DNA from 4 places in the Bradyrhizobium sp. BEA-2-5 genome. Region 3 is predicted to be linked to each of the others. Evidence: predicted binding sites of a transcription regulator. Region 3 holds the regulator's gene; each other region holds the start of a gene.

Evidence for each region. The regulator LexA, encoded in region 3, represses DNA repair genes until DNA is damaged. The targets are predictions, from matches to a motif close to TGTTCNNNNTGTGTTCNG.
Region 1: RX327_RS14000 (DNA repair protein) is a predicted target of LexA. The motif match lies at 2,074-2,091, and genes of this name have one in related genera.
Region 2: RX327_RS10915 (PA0069 family radical SAM protein) is a predicted target of LexA. The motif match lies at 2,169-2,186, and genes of this name have one in related genera.
Region 4: RX327_RS07335 (ribonuclease T2) is a predicted target of LexA. The motif match lies at 2,353-2,370, and genes of this name have one in related genera.

Annotation. Positions count from the first base shown of each region.
Region 1 is NZ_CP136629.1:3,021,039-3,024,776, reverse strand. It holds gene RX327_RS14005 (DNA polymerase Y family protein) at 1-1,317, opposite strand, end outside; gene RX327_RS14000 (DNA repair protein) at 1,208-2,002, opposite strand; gene RX327_RS13995 (UdgX family uracil-DNA binding protein) at 2,259-3,728, shown strand.
Region 2 is NZ_CP136629.1:2,338,345-2,342,082, forward strand. It holds gene moaB (molybdenum cofactor biosynthesis protein B) at 1-261, shown strand, start outside; gene RX327_RS10905 (helix-turn-helix domain-containing GNAT family N-acetyltransferase) at 461-1,402, opposite strand; gene RX327_RS10910 (glycosyl transferase) at 1,448-2,017, opposite strand; gene RX327_RS10915 (PA0069 family radical SAM protein) at 2,208-3,374, shown strand; gene RX327_RS10920 (VOC family protein) at 3,496-3,738, shown strand, end outside.
Region 3 is NZ_CP136629.1:4,576,941-4,580,678, forward strand. It holds gene glp (gephyrin-like molybdotransferase Glp) at 1-594, shown strand, start outside; gene lexA (transcriptional repressor LexA) at 837-1,538, shown strand; gene RX327_RS21395 (hypothetical protein) at 1,795-2,223, shown strand; gene RX327_RS21400 (hypothetical protein) at 2,369-2,593, shown strand; gene RX327_RS21405 (ComEC/Rec2 family competence protein) at 2,590-3,738, opposite strand, start outside.
Region 4 is NZ_CP136629.1:1,578,804-1,582,541, forward strand. It holds gene RX327_RS07325 (cold-shock protein) at 66-278, opposite strand; gene RX327_RS07330 (23S rRNA (adenine(2030)-N(6))-methyltransferase RlmJ) at 540-1,400, opposite strand; gene RX327_RS07335 (ribonuclease T2) at 1,623-2,309, opposite strand; gene RX327_RS07340 (hypothetical protein) at 2,424-2,900, opposite strand; gene RX327_RS07345 (hypothetical protein) at 3,067-3,366, shown strand; gene RX327_RS07350 (DUF3617 domain-containing protein) at 3,410-3,738, shown strand, end outside.

The DNA.
Region 1 (3,738 bases), 1.6 Mb from region 3:
GCGCTCCGGCCAGGCGGCGGCGCCCGCCGCGGCCAGATGATGCTGCGCCGGCAGCGCCAGCGCCGATCGCTCGGGGACGTGGCTTTCGAGCGGCAGATGCACGACGACGCGCTTTCCCCCGATGCGCGCGGCGATGCGGTCGATCAGTGCCGAGAGCTCGTCATTATCGTGTATGGTGGCGTCGAGATCGCGCTGCTGCTGTACCACGATCTCGGTACGTCCTGCGGCGAGGCGAATGAGATCGAAGCCGAAGCCGGGATCGAGGGGATCGGCGAGCGCATCGAGGCGTTCGCGGAACAGCCGGTCGATCACGGCGCTTCGCGTCACCGGACGTCCGGTCTCGACCGTGATCGCGCGCACCACGCCGTCGGTGCGGAAGAAGCTCGCTTCCAGCTGCCGCGCACCCTTGCCCTGCTTGTCCATCGCCGCAACCAGCATCTTGGCGAGGCTTGACAGCGTCATCGCGATCATGGTGTCGGTCGCGATCGGCTCGGCGAAGCGCTTTTCCACGATGTAATCGGGCAGCGGTTTGCGCGGATTGATCGGCGCATCGCCCTGTCCCAGCGCGTGGCCAAGCAGGGTGGTGAAAGCCGCACCGAACCGCGCCGAGATTTCATGCGGCGCGCGCGAGGCGACATCGCCGATGGTCTTCAGGCCGGCGCGGCGCAAGCCGGTCGTGACAGCGGCATCGGCACCGAGCGCCGACACCGGCAGTGGACCGACCGCCGCTGCTTCCTCGCCATCGGCGACGATCTTGCCCGAGGCGGTGCGCGTCAGCGTACGCGCCGCGATCGAGGTGCCGGCAATCGCCGCGCTGACGGCAAAGCCGCGCCGACTCAGCGCCCCCGTCACGATCTGCAGCAGCGCGCGCTCACCGCCGAACAGATGCGCGCAGCCGGTGATGTCGAGGAACAGCCCGTGCGGCGCGTCGAGCGCCACCAGCGGCGTGAAGCGGTCGCACCAGTCGGCGACATCGCTGAGCGTCTTCAGATCGGCGGCGGGATCGGCATCATAGACCGTGAGCTCCGGACAGATCGCCCGCGCATTGGCGAGCGGCAGCCCGATCGACAGCCCGGCGCGCACCGCGGCCTCGTCGACGGCATGCAGCAGGATCGCATTGTGGTCTTTTGCGACGACGACGCTGGGGAGTTCTGCTTTCTTCGCCTCTCCCGCTTGCGGGAGAGGGAGCCCTGCCACCTCCCGTGCATCAGCTTGCGAGGCGATGTCCTGCGCGAGCTTGCGTTTGATGCGGTCGATGGGCAGGCGCGGCAGCCACAGGCTGAGGATACGTCGACGGTTCACTGAACTGGCACTCATCACAATTCCATTCCATGATCCACCGGCCGCAGGGGCCATGACGATTGCGCAAGAGTTCGGCATCGAAGCGCGGCGCGCCCCACACGCTCGCGGCATTGCCCGGCGGCGAATGCGCCGCGCGCACGATCCAGCGCGTCTCCGCGGTCGAGGGGATCGCCGTCGCCGCGATCCGCAGCACCAGCGCGGTGACGCCGGAGGCTTGCGCGGCCAGGGTCAATTTGCGGCTGGCGACGAGATCGAGCTGGCGCGCCTCGCCCCAGAGCTCGAGCACGACGGCGCCCAGCGCGTCGCAGGCGAGCGCATCGGCCGAGGTGCGCAGCGCGCTCTCGACATCGGCGGCGCGCACCATCACCACGCGGCGCGGATCGAGGCCGAGCTCTTTGAGCCCACTCATCGACAGCGCGCCTGTTTCCACTTCCGAAAAATCCTGCCGCACCCACAGCAGCGGCTTGCGTGCCGACAGCCGTCCGGCGAGCCCCGCGATGAAGCCGGTCGCCGCGCCGCCTTGATGGCCGGCCGCGAACACCTCGTGCAATGCGGCCGGCGCAAGCCCGCCGCGCAGCATCGCATCCGCGATCGTATGGCCGAGCGCGACGCGGTTCGGCATCGCCGCATCCGATGGCGCCTCGATGCGCGCGATGCTGCCGCGCAGAGACGCAAGCGTACCCATGCGTGCGCCGTTCATATGCGCCGCTCCTTCAACTTGAAAATTTGAGGTCGTCACTGCCTGAACAAAGAACCAGCGGCTGGCTCATTTGTTCATGATATGTTCTAATATAAAGCTAACAGGGCCCGCGGAGTCAATCGGATTGGTGAGCTCATCGATTCATAAGTGGAATCAATGGGATTCAGCAGCCGCCGAACCGGACGGGCCCTGATCTTCCGCAGTGTCAGGCACGCAGGCCCCGAAAATGGCGGCGTGACGGAAACGGAGCAATCGCATGCGCATCATCGTGCTCGACAACGACACCGATTTCGAGGGCTGGCGCAAGGCCGCGCGGCGATTGGCGCTGAACGATGTGAAGCCCGCGGAGATCACATGGACCGTACGCAGCGACGACGAATTGTCGTCGGCATCCTGCATGAATGAATTGCCGGATACGCCGCAGGCGCGGTTCAATGTGTCGGCCAAATTCGTCGAGCTCGCAAAGGCCGCGATCCTGCATCGCAGTGACGAACGCTTTGCCCTGCTCTATCGCCTGCTGTGGCGGCTGCGCAGCCATCACGATCTGCTCAGTGCGACCGATGATCCCGATGTCGCCGAGGTCCACGCGATGGCGCGCGCGGTCTATGTCGATATCGACAGGATGCATGCGCATCTGCGCTTCCGCGAGATCGGCCGGGAACGCGAGGCGCATTACGTCGCCTGGTTCGAGCCTGAGCATCATATCGTCGAGCTCGCTGCGCCGTTCTTCGCCAAGCGATTTGCCGACATGCCCTGGTCGATCCTGACACCGGACCTCTGCGCGCATTGGGATGGGCACGCGATCTCGATCACGCCGGGCGTCGCCAAATCCGAAGTACCGACCGAGGACCGGCTCGAGGAGGCGTGGCGGCGTCACGACAACGGCCGCTTCAATCCCGCACGGCTGAAAGTGATGGAGATGCCGCAGGCCTATTGGAGGAACCTGCCCGAGGCTTCGATCATTAAGCCTCTGATCGAGGACGCCGAGCGCATGACCAGCGGCCCCTTCATCGCACGCAAGGCGGCCGAGCCGCAGAAGCGGCAGGATACGCCGATGCCCCGCAAGCAAGTTCAAGGCAAGCAAGTTCAAGGCAAGCAAGTTCAAGTTCAAGACAGGCAAGCTCACTACACGATCGCGGCCTTGCGCGAGGAGGCCGCCGATTGCCGCGCCTGCCCGCTGTGGAAAGACGCAACCCAGACCGTGTTCGGCGAGGGACCGCAGAGCGCAACGCTGATGCTGGTCGGCGAACAGCCCGGCGACAAGGAAGACCTCGCCGGCCATCCCTTCGTCGGTCCCGCGGGGCAGATGCTCGACCGTGCGCTGGAGGAAGCCGGCGTCGACCGCAGGAAGGTCTATGTCACCAACGCGGTCAAGCACTTCAAATTCGTGCCGCGCGGAAAAATCCGCCTGCACCAGAAGCCGAACACACCTGAGATCCGAGCCTGCCGGCAATGGTACGAGCGGGAGCTCGCCACCATCAAGCCGGACCTCGTGATGGCGCTCGGTGCCACCGCGGCGCAGAGCGTGCTCGGCAAGATCACGCCGATCAACAAGAACCGCGGCCATCTGATCGACCACGACGGAACCAAGGTGCTCATCACCGTGCACCCGTCCTATCTGTTGCGGCTGCCGGATGAAAAAGCCAAGGCGCTGGAATATCAGCGCTTTGTCGACGATCTGAAAATCGCCGCACACCAGTTGCGCAGATCGGCCGATGCGGCCTGAGTTCCGCAAA
Region 2 (3,738 bases), 2.2 Mb from region 3:
GACGGTTTCTCGATCGCGTTCCACATGCTGAGCCATGCCAAGATCGGGGCATCGACGATCCAGAGCCGCGCCACCGCGGGCGTTGCGGGTGCGACCTACATCTTCTGTCTCCCTGGTTCACCGGGGGCCTGCCGCGATGGCTGGGACGGCATCCTCGCAGCCCAACTCGACTACCGCACGCGCCCCTGCAATTTCGTCGAGATCATGCCGCGGCTGGACGAGCACCTGCGCCGGCCGAAGGCGCAAGGCGCGAGCGCTTAGCCGCTCCTTTTTTGTCATCCCGACGCGCAATTGCGCATCTGAGGGCGTGTGAACCACGAACCCGAATCTCAAGGGTGAGCTTCCGTAGCCCGGATGGAGCGAAGCGAAATCCGCGGCAGTCTCTTCCGCGGCAGCACCGCTCCCGGATTGCGCTCGCTCCATCCGGGCTACGCAGTCCAGGCGCCTCGGCGCTGCGGATTCACAACTCCAGCTCCCAGGTCTCGCCGACCAGGTCGACGCCGAAGCTGTGGTGCTTTTCTTCCTTGACCCGCTCGAAGCCGGCGCGGGCGTAGATGCCGCGCGCGGCGACCAGGATGCTCTGGGTCCACAGCGTCATCTTCTTGTAGCCCCGCTCGCGCGCGCCCTGGATACATTGCTCGACCAGCGCGCGGCCGACGCCGAGGCCCCGCGCCTTCTTCTCCACCTGCAACAGGCGCAGCTTGGCGATCTCGCCCGTGGCCTTGACCAGGAAGACCGAGCCGACCGGCTCGCCGCCCAATTCCGCGATCCAGCAGTGCTCGCGCGCGGGATCGAACGATCGCAGAAACTGCGCGCAGATCTCGGCCACCAACGCCTCGTAGCTGATGTCCCAGCCATATTCCTCCACGTAGGCTTGTCCCTGTCGGGAGACGACCCAGCCCATGTCGCCGACGCGATGGCTGCGCAACATGAAGCCGACCGGTTTCTCGGCCGGCGGCTCCAGCGATTGCTCGATCGTGCCCATCGCGCGCACCACCGCGGCGCGACGGTCGCTGTCCATCTGCTTCAATAGCGCCCCGACCTCGCTGCGCGAGCGGCGGTCGAGATCGGCGGCTGCGGTGCGGCCCTTGGCCGTGAGGGCCACCTCGTTGACGCGCTTGTCGGCCTTAGACGGCTTGCGCGTCACGATCTGGCGCCTTTGCAGCGCCGCCAGCGTGCGGCTGACGAAGCCGGCATCGAGGTCGAGATCGCGCACCAGATCGGTTGCGGTGCAATTTTCGCGATGCGCGAGCTCGTAGATGATCCGCGCTTCCTGCAGCGTGAATGTCGAGTGCAGCAGCTTCGGCTCGATGATGCCGAGCTTGCGGGTATAGAACCGGCTGAAGCCGCGGACCGCGGCGACCTGGCTCTCAAGCGTGGTGTCATGGGAATTTGATTTCATCAAATATATTATTTGACGGAATCAAATAATCCGCAAGCGCTTTGTTCAGGCCACCATGATCCGGCTCCGCAGCATGGTGCGGGAGGAGCGGCCGAGCCGGCGCAGCAGGCGCGCCTCGGAGCGACGGGCGTCGGGCCGGTAGCCGCCGATCCGCTCGTAATGCTCGCGGGCGATCAGGAGCCCTTGTTCGGCCGAGGGACCGGTGATCATCCGGGCGACGAATTTGAGGCCGTCGCGCAGGCCCGGGTCGGTGTAGGGCGCGCGGGCGTAGCGGAAGATGCCGGCGCGGTCCTTGCCGCTCGCCGCCACCATCTGGATGAACTGGGTGGTTTCCTCGATCCAGCCGGTTTCCAGCACGGCGCCTGCGGGAAGGAACATCAGCCAGGGCGATCGGGCCTGGAGCGCGCCTGCCGCAAGCGCCGCGGCGCGCGTGCCCTCGAAGCGCAGGAAGCGGCAGCCGGCGACGTCGGCGACGCGCTCCATCACGTCGCTGTTGCTGCGGTCGACCAGCAGCACTTCGCGGATGACGCCCGCGGCCGCGCCCGGCACCAGCGCCGCCAACGTTGCGACCGCGGTGCGCTCGACGCCGTCGGTTGGAATGATCACGCTCAGCATGATTTTGAGGCTTCGATGGCTCAAGCGGTGGAGAAACTCAGGCCGTGTTATCACCTTGTCATATTCAAAGCAGCCTGTTCGCCTGCAGATTCAAAGCAGCCTGTTCGCCTGCAGAATTTTCTAGCGAGGTTCTGTGGAATTTCTGCGTTCGTGTTCTTGATTTGTTCTAACGCTGTGCTAGCTTCAAAGCATGAGCCGAGCATCCTCTCATGCCCTCAAGCACCCGCCGGTAACGGCGCCCTCCGATAACCCGGCGGGTGCACCCACCCCTTTTCCCGAGCTTGCGGTCGCGATCGAGCGCGAGCGGCGGCGCGGCCGGGGCGCGCAATCCAATGCCAGCGGCCGCTACGAGGCCGAGGCGCGCGTCGCTTTCGATGACGGCTGGCAGAGCCTGGAAGAGCTGCCGCCGTTCAAGACCAGTATCGGTGTCGACACCTCGCGCAAGGTGATCACCCGCAACGATTCCCCAGACATCGGCTTCGACCGCTCGATCAATCCCTATCGCGGCTGCGAGCACGGCTGCGTCTACTGCTTCGCCCGACCGACGCATGCCTATCTCGGCCTCTCGCCGGGGCTGGATTTCGAGTCGAAGCTGTTCGTGAAGCCCGAGGCGCCGGCGCTGCTCGAGAAGGAGCTCGCCGCCCCCGGCTACGAACCCAGGATGATCGCGATCGGCACCAACACCGATCCCTACCAGCCGATCGAGCGCGAGCGAAAGATCATGCGCGGAATCCTCGAGGTGCTGGAACGCGCCAGCCATCCGGTCGGCATCGTCACCAAATCTGCGCTGGTGGTGCGCGACATCGACATTCTGGCGCGGATGGCCAAGCGCAACCTCGCCAAGGTCGCGATTTCGGTCACCTCGCTCGATCCGAAGCTCGCGCGCACCATGGAGCCGCGCGCCGCGACGCCGCCGAAGCGGCTGGAGGCGCTGAAGCTGCTCTCGGAGGCCGGCATTCCGACCACGGTGATGGTCGCGCCCGTGATCCCCGCGCTGAATGATTCCGAGATCGAGCGCATCCTCGATGCCGCCGCCCATGCCGGCGTCAAGGAAGCCTCCTATGTGCTGCTGCGGCTGCCGTTGGAGGTCCGCGATCTCTTTCGCGAATGGCTGATGGCGAACTATCCGGACCGCTATCGCCACGTCTTCACCCTGATTCGCGACATGCGCGGCGGGCGCGACTACGATGCGAAATGGGGCGAGCGGATGAAGGGCACCGGCCCGATGGCCTGGACCATCGGCCGCCGCTTCGAGATCGCCTGCGACAGGCTCGGCCTCAACAAGCGGCGCTCCAAGCTGACCATCGATCACTTTGCGCGGCCGAAGCGGAACGGCGATCAGCTCAGCCTGTTCTAGGCGAGGGCGTAGCCCGGATGGAGCGCAGCGAAATCCGGGGTCCCGTGTTAGCGGCTGAAGCTTTCCCGGATTGCGCTTCGCTCCATCCGGGCTACGAACATAACAATAAGTGAGTGCAAACATGAGTAACACCCCGACCGCACGCTTCACCGTCCTCACGCTCGGCGTCAGCGACATGCGCGCCAGCATCGGCTTTTATGAGTCGCTTGGCTTCACCAGGAAGATGCGCGCGACCGGCGAGGAGGTCGCCTTCTTCGAGACCGGCGGCACCGTGCTCGGCCTGTTCCCGTGGCATCTGCTCGCCGCCGATGCCGGGCTGCCGGATCAGCCACGGCCGTTAGCGTTCCGCGGCGTCGCGATCGCC
Region 3 (3,738 bases):
GCGCTGGCGCGCGCCGAAGGCGCCGAGACCGTCGACCTCGGCGTTGCCGCCGACACGGTGGAGGCGACCACGGCCGGCATCCGCCGGGCACGCGAGGCCGGCGCCGACATCCTGATCACGACGGGTGGTGCCTCGGTCGGCGACCACGATCTGGTCCAGCAGGCGCTCAAGGACGAAGGCATCTCGATGGCGTTCTGGAAGATCGCGATTCGGCCCGGCAAGCCGATGATGCACGGACGGCTCGGCGCAATGCGCGTGATCGGCCTGCCCGGCAATCCCGTGTCGTCCTACGTGTGCGCCTTCCTGTTCATGGTGCCTTTGATTCGCGCCCTGTCGGGCCGTTCAGTGATTCATCATCGCCGCGAGCGCGCCGTGCTGGGCCGCGATCTCGGTGCCAACGACCAGCGCGAGGACTATCTGCGTGCGCGCCTCGAAGCGCGCGAGGACGGCACGCTGATCGCAACCCCGGTGACGCAGCAGGACTCGTCGCTGCTCGGGAATCTCGCTGCGGCACGGGCACTTCTCGTGCGTCCGCCGTTTGCGGCGGCTGCCGTCAAAGGCAGCGAATGCGAGATCCTGACACTGCCCGAATAGGGTTTTCGAGCCCCGCCGATTGTGCGTTGCCCGACACGTTCACCGTAAATTAAGCAGTTGCGGAACACATATCGAACATATAGTGTCCGTTCATGATTTGTTTCGAGTACTGGTGTCTACAATCGGGAAGCCGCGTGGAAGCAGGTGCATTGAGCACACGCTCCTGAGGTCAGGCCCGGCCTGCAGGCCCCACCAGAAGAGTCTCGGAATTGAACGACATCAACCGGGGGATTTTGGTCGAGATGTTGACGCGCAAACAATACGAGCTTCTGCGATTCATCAGCGAACGTCTGAAGGAAAGCGGCGTGCCGCCGTCCTTCGACGAGATGAAGGATGCGCTCGACCTGCGCTCGAAGTCAGGCATCCACCGCCTGATCACTGCGCTCGAGGAGCGCGGCTTCATCCGCCGCCTGCCCAACCGCGCCCGCGCCATCGAGGTGATCAAGCTGCCCGAGCTGCAGGCCGCCGCCGGCAGTCGCCGCGGCTTCACGCCGAGCGTCATCGAGGGCACTCTCGGCCGGCGCGCCAGCACGCCGCCGATTGCCGAGGACGACGGCAAGCGTCCCGTCGCGGTGCCCGTGATGGGCCGCATCGCGGCCGGCACGCCGATCGAGGCGCTGCAGACCCGCAGCCACACCATCAGCGTGCCGCCCGACATGCTCGGCTCGGGCGAGCACTACGCGCTCGAAGTGCGCGGCGATTCGATGGTCGAGGCCGGCATCCTCGACGGCGACATGGCGCTGATCCAGCGCAACGAGAGCGCCGACACCGGCGACATCGTGGTGGCGCTGATCGACGACGAGGAAGCCACGCTCAAGCGCTTCCGCCGCCGCGGGGCCTCTATCGCGCTCGAGCCCGCCAATGCCGCCTATGAGGTTCGCATTCTTCCGCCGAACCGCGTGAAGATTCAGGGCAAGCTGATCGGGCTTTACCGCAAGTACTGAATTGCAAATACTTGCGGCGGCCGGGAACGAGCAACACGTCGGATCGTTCCTTGCATGATAGTGTAGCGTACGGCCTGCCCGATGCGCTCCGATACCTCTCGCGCAGCGTCGCGTGTTTGTGATCGGAGCGATCTCGGACCAGTCGTACAATCGCCCAGAAACGAGCAGACGCTCGTTCGCTATCGTCCACTCTGGTAGAGGCCCTAATGCCTCAAGGAGAGGCACGGGTCGCTACCTCGAAATGAGGAGCCATCCGATGTGTGACTATAGTCTGCACGCCGTGGCATCGCGCCCCGCCATTGTCGGAGAGACGCTGATCACGACGACGTTCCGCGGCACGTCGACCCGCGGCTTTGCTTCGGAGAACGATCCCACTGTCGCGGTCTGCATGCTGCCGGGCACCGAGCTCGCTTTCGCCGAGAACGTTCGCTACGACAGCCGCTGGATCTGGACCAAGACGCTGAACTATCGCGTCGGCGTGTTCAACGAAGTCGAGCCCGACGTGCCCGATCGGCATCATGACGCGGTCGAATTCCCCGACGGCAGCCATGTGCTGGTGACCCAGCTGGTCGAGGGACAGCGCGTCAGCGTGCTGCAATTGCCGGCACTGCATCCGCCGGTCGAGCAGAAGCCGAAGGTTGCGGAGCGGCGGCCCTCCGCATTCGCAACGCTGTTTTTGGGTTGAGCGCATCTTCGCCGCGGAATGAGCTGTTCGGCGGCGGATGACCTAAGCAATTTCGGGCGACCCCGGACTCCCGCTTCCGGGGCGCAGAAGGAGATTTGCGTCGGCCGGCGCCTTGGCGCATCATCGGGCACGGAGGACGTGCGCGGTGGTCGATAAGGTCACATGGCAAAAGGCTGGACGCGTCACGCAACCGGGCCGCTACCTGTTCCGGTTCGGTTGGCTGACGGTAACGGCCGACGACCTGAAAGTCTGGGAGCAATTTCCCGAGGCTTCCTTTACTCTCGTCAAGAAGCCTGACGCCCCCGACTCCGACGAATATCATCTCGGCCTGTTCGAGCTGCCGAGCGCCCCCTCGCCAGACCACAGCTAATCATCGCCCTGCAGATCGGTCTCGGCCGGCGTCGCATCCACCGCAGGCCGCGGCGCGGCGGCGGGCGCGCGCAGCGTCGTCTCGCTCTCGCCGTCGCCGGGAACCGCTGGCGACCACGGCCGGTCGATCCCGCCGGGCTTGACTGCATCGACGGCGTAGCCGTCCCTGATCCGTCGCAGCACCAGCGCGCCGTGGCGGCGCAGCCGCTCGGCATCGATCACCGATGCCGCGCAGCCCTGCGGCGCCGGCCGCGCCGTCACGATCAGGGCTGCGCGCTCGCAGTCGTCCGCCAGCGCCTCCGGCCGGGTCGCCAGCGCGACGAAGGCGCCGCCGGGTCCCTGGGTCACGCAGCCGCCGGCATCGCAGGAGACGCCCTCGCCGAGCGACGCATCGGTGGCGGTGCGCGCGTCGGCGTCCGCCGCCAGCCACTCCCTGACCAGGAACGCATCCTTGGCGCTGTGTATCAGATGTAGCCGTCCGTCACCGCCGCGCACCGCGACGTTGCGGCCGTCGCCCGACACCAGCACGTCCGGCTGCGGCACCCTGAGCGCCCAGACCGAGGCCACCAGCAGCAGCACCGCGCCTGACCAGCGCAGCGGCGTGCGCAGCAGCCCGAGCAGGATGATGCCGGCACTCGCCGCGATCAGCGGCCCGATGCCGAACGCCGCCATGCGGCCGACCGCGCCCGGAAGTGCGGCGACCCATTGCGTCACCAGGATCATCCAGTCGATGCCAAGACCCATGATCGCCCAGAACAGTCCGTCGAAGCCGAACGGCATGGCGACGAGCCCGAGCAGGCCGGCCGGCATCACGACCGCCGAGACGACAGGCATCGCCGCGAGGTTGGCGAGCAGCCCGTAGGGCGTCACGCGATGGAAATGGAACGCGGCATAGGGCGTGGTCGCAAGCCCCGCGATCAACGAGGCCAGGAACAGCATCGCGATCTCGCGACCGCCCCATAGCGCGATCCGCGCCGTTGCGGAATGATCGGGCGATGCTAGCAGGTTCGGCATGCCGATCTGCACCAGCGCCACCAGCCCGAGCGTTGCCGCAAACGACATTTGAAAACTCGGATGAACCAGCGCCTCGGGCGCGACGGCGAGCACGATCAGCGCGGCCACCGCCAGCGTCCGGAACGTGATGGC
Region 4 (3,738 bases), 3.0 Mb from region 3:
GCAGTCAGCTCACACGCAACGCCTCATTCGGTGTTCATCCCGAGCCCGCGCATCGCGAGCGCTCGTCATGAGACCACCAGGTTGACCGCCTTCGGGCCTTTCCCCTTCTTGTCCGGTTCGACTTCGAAAGTGATACGCTGTCCTTCGGCAAGGTCCTTCAGTCCCGCCCGCTCCACAGCGGTGATGTGAACGAAGACATCGCGACCGCCGTCGTCAGGCTTGATGAAGCCGTAGCCGCGCTCGCCGTTGAAGAACTTGACCGTTCCCGTCATGGCCATCGGGAAACTCCCCCCCCGTATTGCTCCACCGCCACGCGCACGCCGCGTAGCGGTTGACCGACATTCGCTTGTCGGAAGCTTGGCCACCTGAACAGCCCGGCGTCACGCCGCCGGTCTGCCTGGATTTTATTTCGGCCTTGTCACTCCGCCGCAACCATTCGCGGAAGCGGAACGTAAAGCCAGTCGTAACAGGATGAGCATAATACGGTTCCGCGCAAATTGCCTATGCTCAAAATTGAACTTTTCAGTAGGAGGTGTCGATCATGGCTTAGGCGTCTCGAGTTTGAAGCGTCCCGCGCCGCCTTGACCGAGCGGCTTCTCGAGTTCGGGCAGGATGATCTTCAACTCATTCGCCAGCGTCCACGGCGGATTCACCAGCAAAAGACCTGTGGAAACGAGGCCTGCGCCTGCTTCTTGCGGTGCCACACTGAATTCCAATCGCAGGCATTTGCCGGCGGGCCGGCTGCTTGCTGCTGCAGCAGCCACACTGCGCGTTAGCTCATCGGTGGCTCTCCGGGTTTTTACGGGGTACCACAAAAGATACGAGCCGGTTGGCCACTTCGCGTACGCTTCCGTGAAAGCACTGGCCAGCCGCTCAAACTCGTCCTTCGCTTCGAACGGCGGATCGATCAGCACCAGGCCGCGCCGTTCGTTCGGCGGCACGAATGCGGGCAGCGCCATCCAGCCGTCGAGATCGACGACGCGCGCTTGCGCGTCGCGTCGCAAGGCGTCGATCAGTTGTTTGCGCGCCGTCGGTTCGATCTCGCAGGCGGTGAGGCGATCTTGCGGACGCAGCAGCGCCCGCGCGATCAACGGCGAACCGGGATAGGCTTTCAGCTCGCCTTTCGGATTGAATGCTCTGACGATGTCGAGATAGGGCGCGATCAGCGGCAATGCCTTGTCGGAGAGCCGCGCCTGCAGCAGCCGCGCAATGCCGGTCAGCCATTCGCCGCCCCGGCGCGCCTCGTCGCTGTCGAGATCGTAGAGGCCGGCGCCGGCATGGGTGTCGATGACGCGGAACGCCGCCGGCTTGTCCTGCAGATAAGTGAGGATGCGCGCCAGCACGATGTGCTTGATGACATCGGCGAAGCTGCCGGCGTGGAAGGCGTGGCGGTAGTTCATGTGATGATCGTGCTACGCTCCCAAAGGGTGCGCATGTTGTACTCGTCATGCCCGGGCTTGTCCCGGCCTTCGCTAAAGCGTCGGCGGGGTTGACATCCGAGCTCGGCGAAGCCGGCTCCCGGGCATCTGCGCCTTATCTGGCTTGTTTCGCGACGGCGCAGGTGGCGGGGACGTTCTGCGCGGCGACGCGCGGCGCGGGTCTGCCGGCCATGACGCAGAGCGTCAGCCGCCGCGAACCGGCGGCATCGTCACCTGGTCGCGGCGGCAGGCGCGGCGCTCGATCTCGTCGCAGGCGCGGAATTGCAGGTCCTTGCTGAGGCAGATGCGGACCTCGCTGAGCCGCTTGCTGTCGCAGGTCACCGAGATCGCGGAGTTGCTGAGGCCCGGATTGACCTTGATGAACGCCGTCTCCAGCTCGTCGGGCGCGACCGTCTTCGGCTCCGACAATTGCAGGAATTCCTCGGGGATCTTCACCGTGGCGCGAGCCTTGCGGATGGCTTCGAAATAGGCGCGCTCGCCGAGACCGGAGCAGGTGCCGTGCTTGTCCCACTCGTTGTAGATCAGCCCGGGCGCCGGCATCAGGTCGAGCATCGAGCTCATGATGCTGCGGGCGAGTCGCGGCGAGGGCCGCTGGCAGTATTCCGGAAAGCCCCGCTCATATTGCGGCCACAGGCCGTGCACCACGAAGGAATAGGGCCGTCCGCCGCACTGTGCCTGCGTGCCGCGGCCGTTGTTGCCGCGCTCGCTCGCCTCTTCGCAGAACGAGGGCGACCACGACAGCGCGAGCACATAGAAGTCGAATTCGCCCGGCGCATTCTGGCGGCGATCCTGGGCCGAGGCTCCAACCGCACTGCACAGAATAATGGCAACCGAAATCAAAAATCGGGAAATTGTGTCCAACCGAGGCATCAACCCGCTCCCTCACTCGACCGCCCGGAGCCTAGCAGGCCGCGAGAACATTTCAAGAACAAAAAGCCGCCGTCCAAATGGCGGCGGCTCCTGCATTAGCAATCTGGTCGGAGATCAGGGCCGCGCGGCCTTGCAGGACGGGTTATAGGCCCAGTTGCGGTCGAGCCCCGCGACGCACCATTCGACGCCCTGATTGATGCTGGCAAAGCCGCCGTCCTCGATGATCGAGAAGTGCACCTTGCGCACCTTGCCGTCATTGAGCAGGGCCTCGCCGGTGCAAAAGCGGCGCGGAATGTTGTCGGACTGCCAGGGTCGGAAGGCGGTTTCGTGAATCCCGTTGAAGCCGGTGATCACGAGCGGCGAATTCCAGAAGGTGGCCTCCTTTTCCTGGAATTGCGTGCTGATGACCGTCAGGGCCTTCTCGCATGGGGCCACATTGCCGTCATAGCGCGGGCCGGACAGCCAGAAGTTCATTTCGAGCGGATTGGCGGCCTGGGCCGTACCCCCGAAAGCCAGCAGGCTGACCACGAGTGCGGCGCCGAGGCCGAGCTTGCGGCCGAGTTTATTGCGGGAGTTGAACAGGTTGCGCATGGGAATCCACCCGATTATCCGATGCCGCGGACGGTGCCGTGAAGCCCCGGCTAGGTCAAGTGCAGGGCGGCAACACCTGCGGAGAAGTCCACTTTGGGGAGCCGGCTCGTTCTTTTCACGGTCGCCGGCGCACTCTATGTTGGCTCGAAGCGAAATGGAGTCTGCGATGCGAAGGAAATTGGCCGCGTGCCTGGTTGCCGTTTGCGGGATGCTGGCCGTTGTGCCGGCGCGAGCGGATTGGATGCAGCCGGTGCCGCCGTTCAAGGGCAACGACACCGGCGGGATCATCGCCTATTCGATGGCGACCCAGGTCGACGCGCGTCAGGTCGCGGTCGATCACTGCGCACGCTACGGCAAGGTCGCCAAATTCCTCGCGGTGCAGAACTATCCGGGCGGCTACATCTCTTTCGCCTGTCGCTGGGTGCCCTATGGCGCGGCCCAGAGGCCGCTGCGCACGCTCTACTGAGCGCGTACCAGATCTTTCGATCGTTCAGCCGGGAGCCGACCGCATGACCCGACAGCTTGCCTTGTTTGGTTCGGCTGTGTGCCTTGTCCTGTCCGCTGGCGCCGCAAGTGCCGTCGACCTGCCGATCCGCAAGGCCGGTCTTTGGGAGATGAAGCTGGTCACGACCGGCTCGCCGGTGCCCGAGATGACCATGCAGCACTGCACCGACGAGACCGTCGACAGGGAGATGAGCGCGGCGGCCTCGCCGATGGCCAAGGAAGTCTGCTCCAAGCAGGATATCCAGAAGACCGCGACCGGCTATGTCAGCGACAGCGTCTGCAGCGTCGCCGGCATGACGATGCAGAGCCATGCCGAGATCGTCGGCGATTTCAA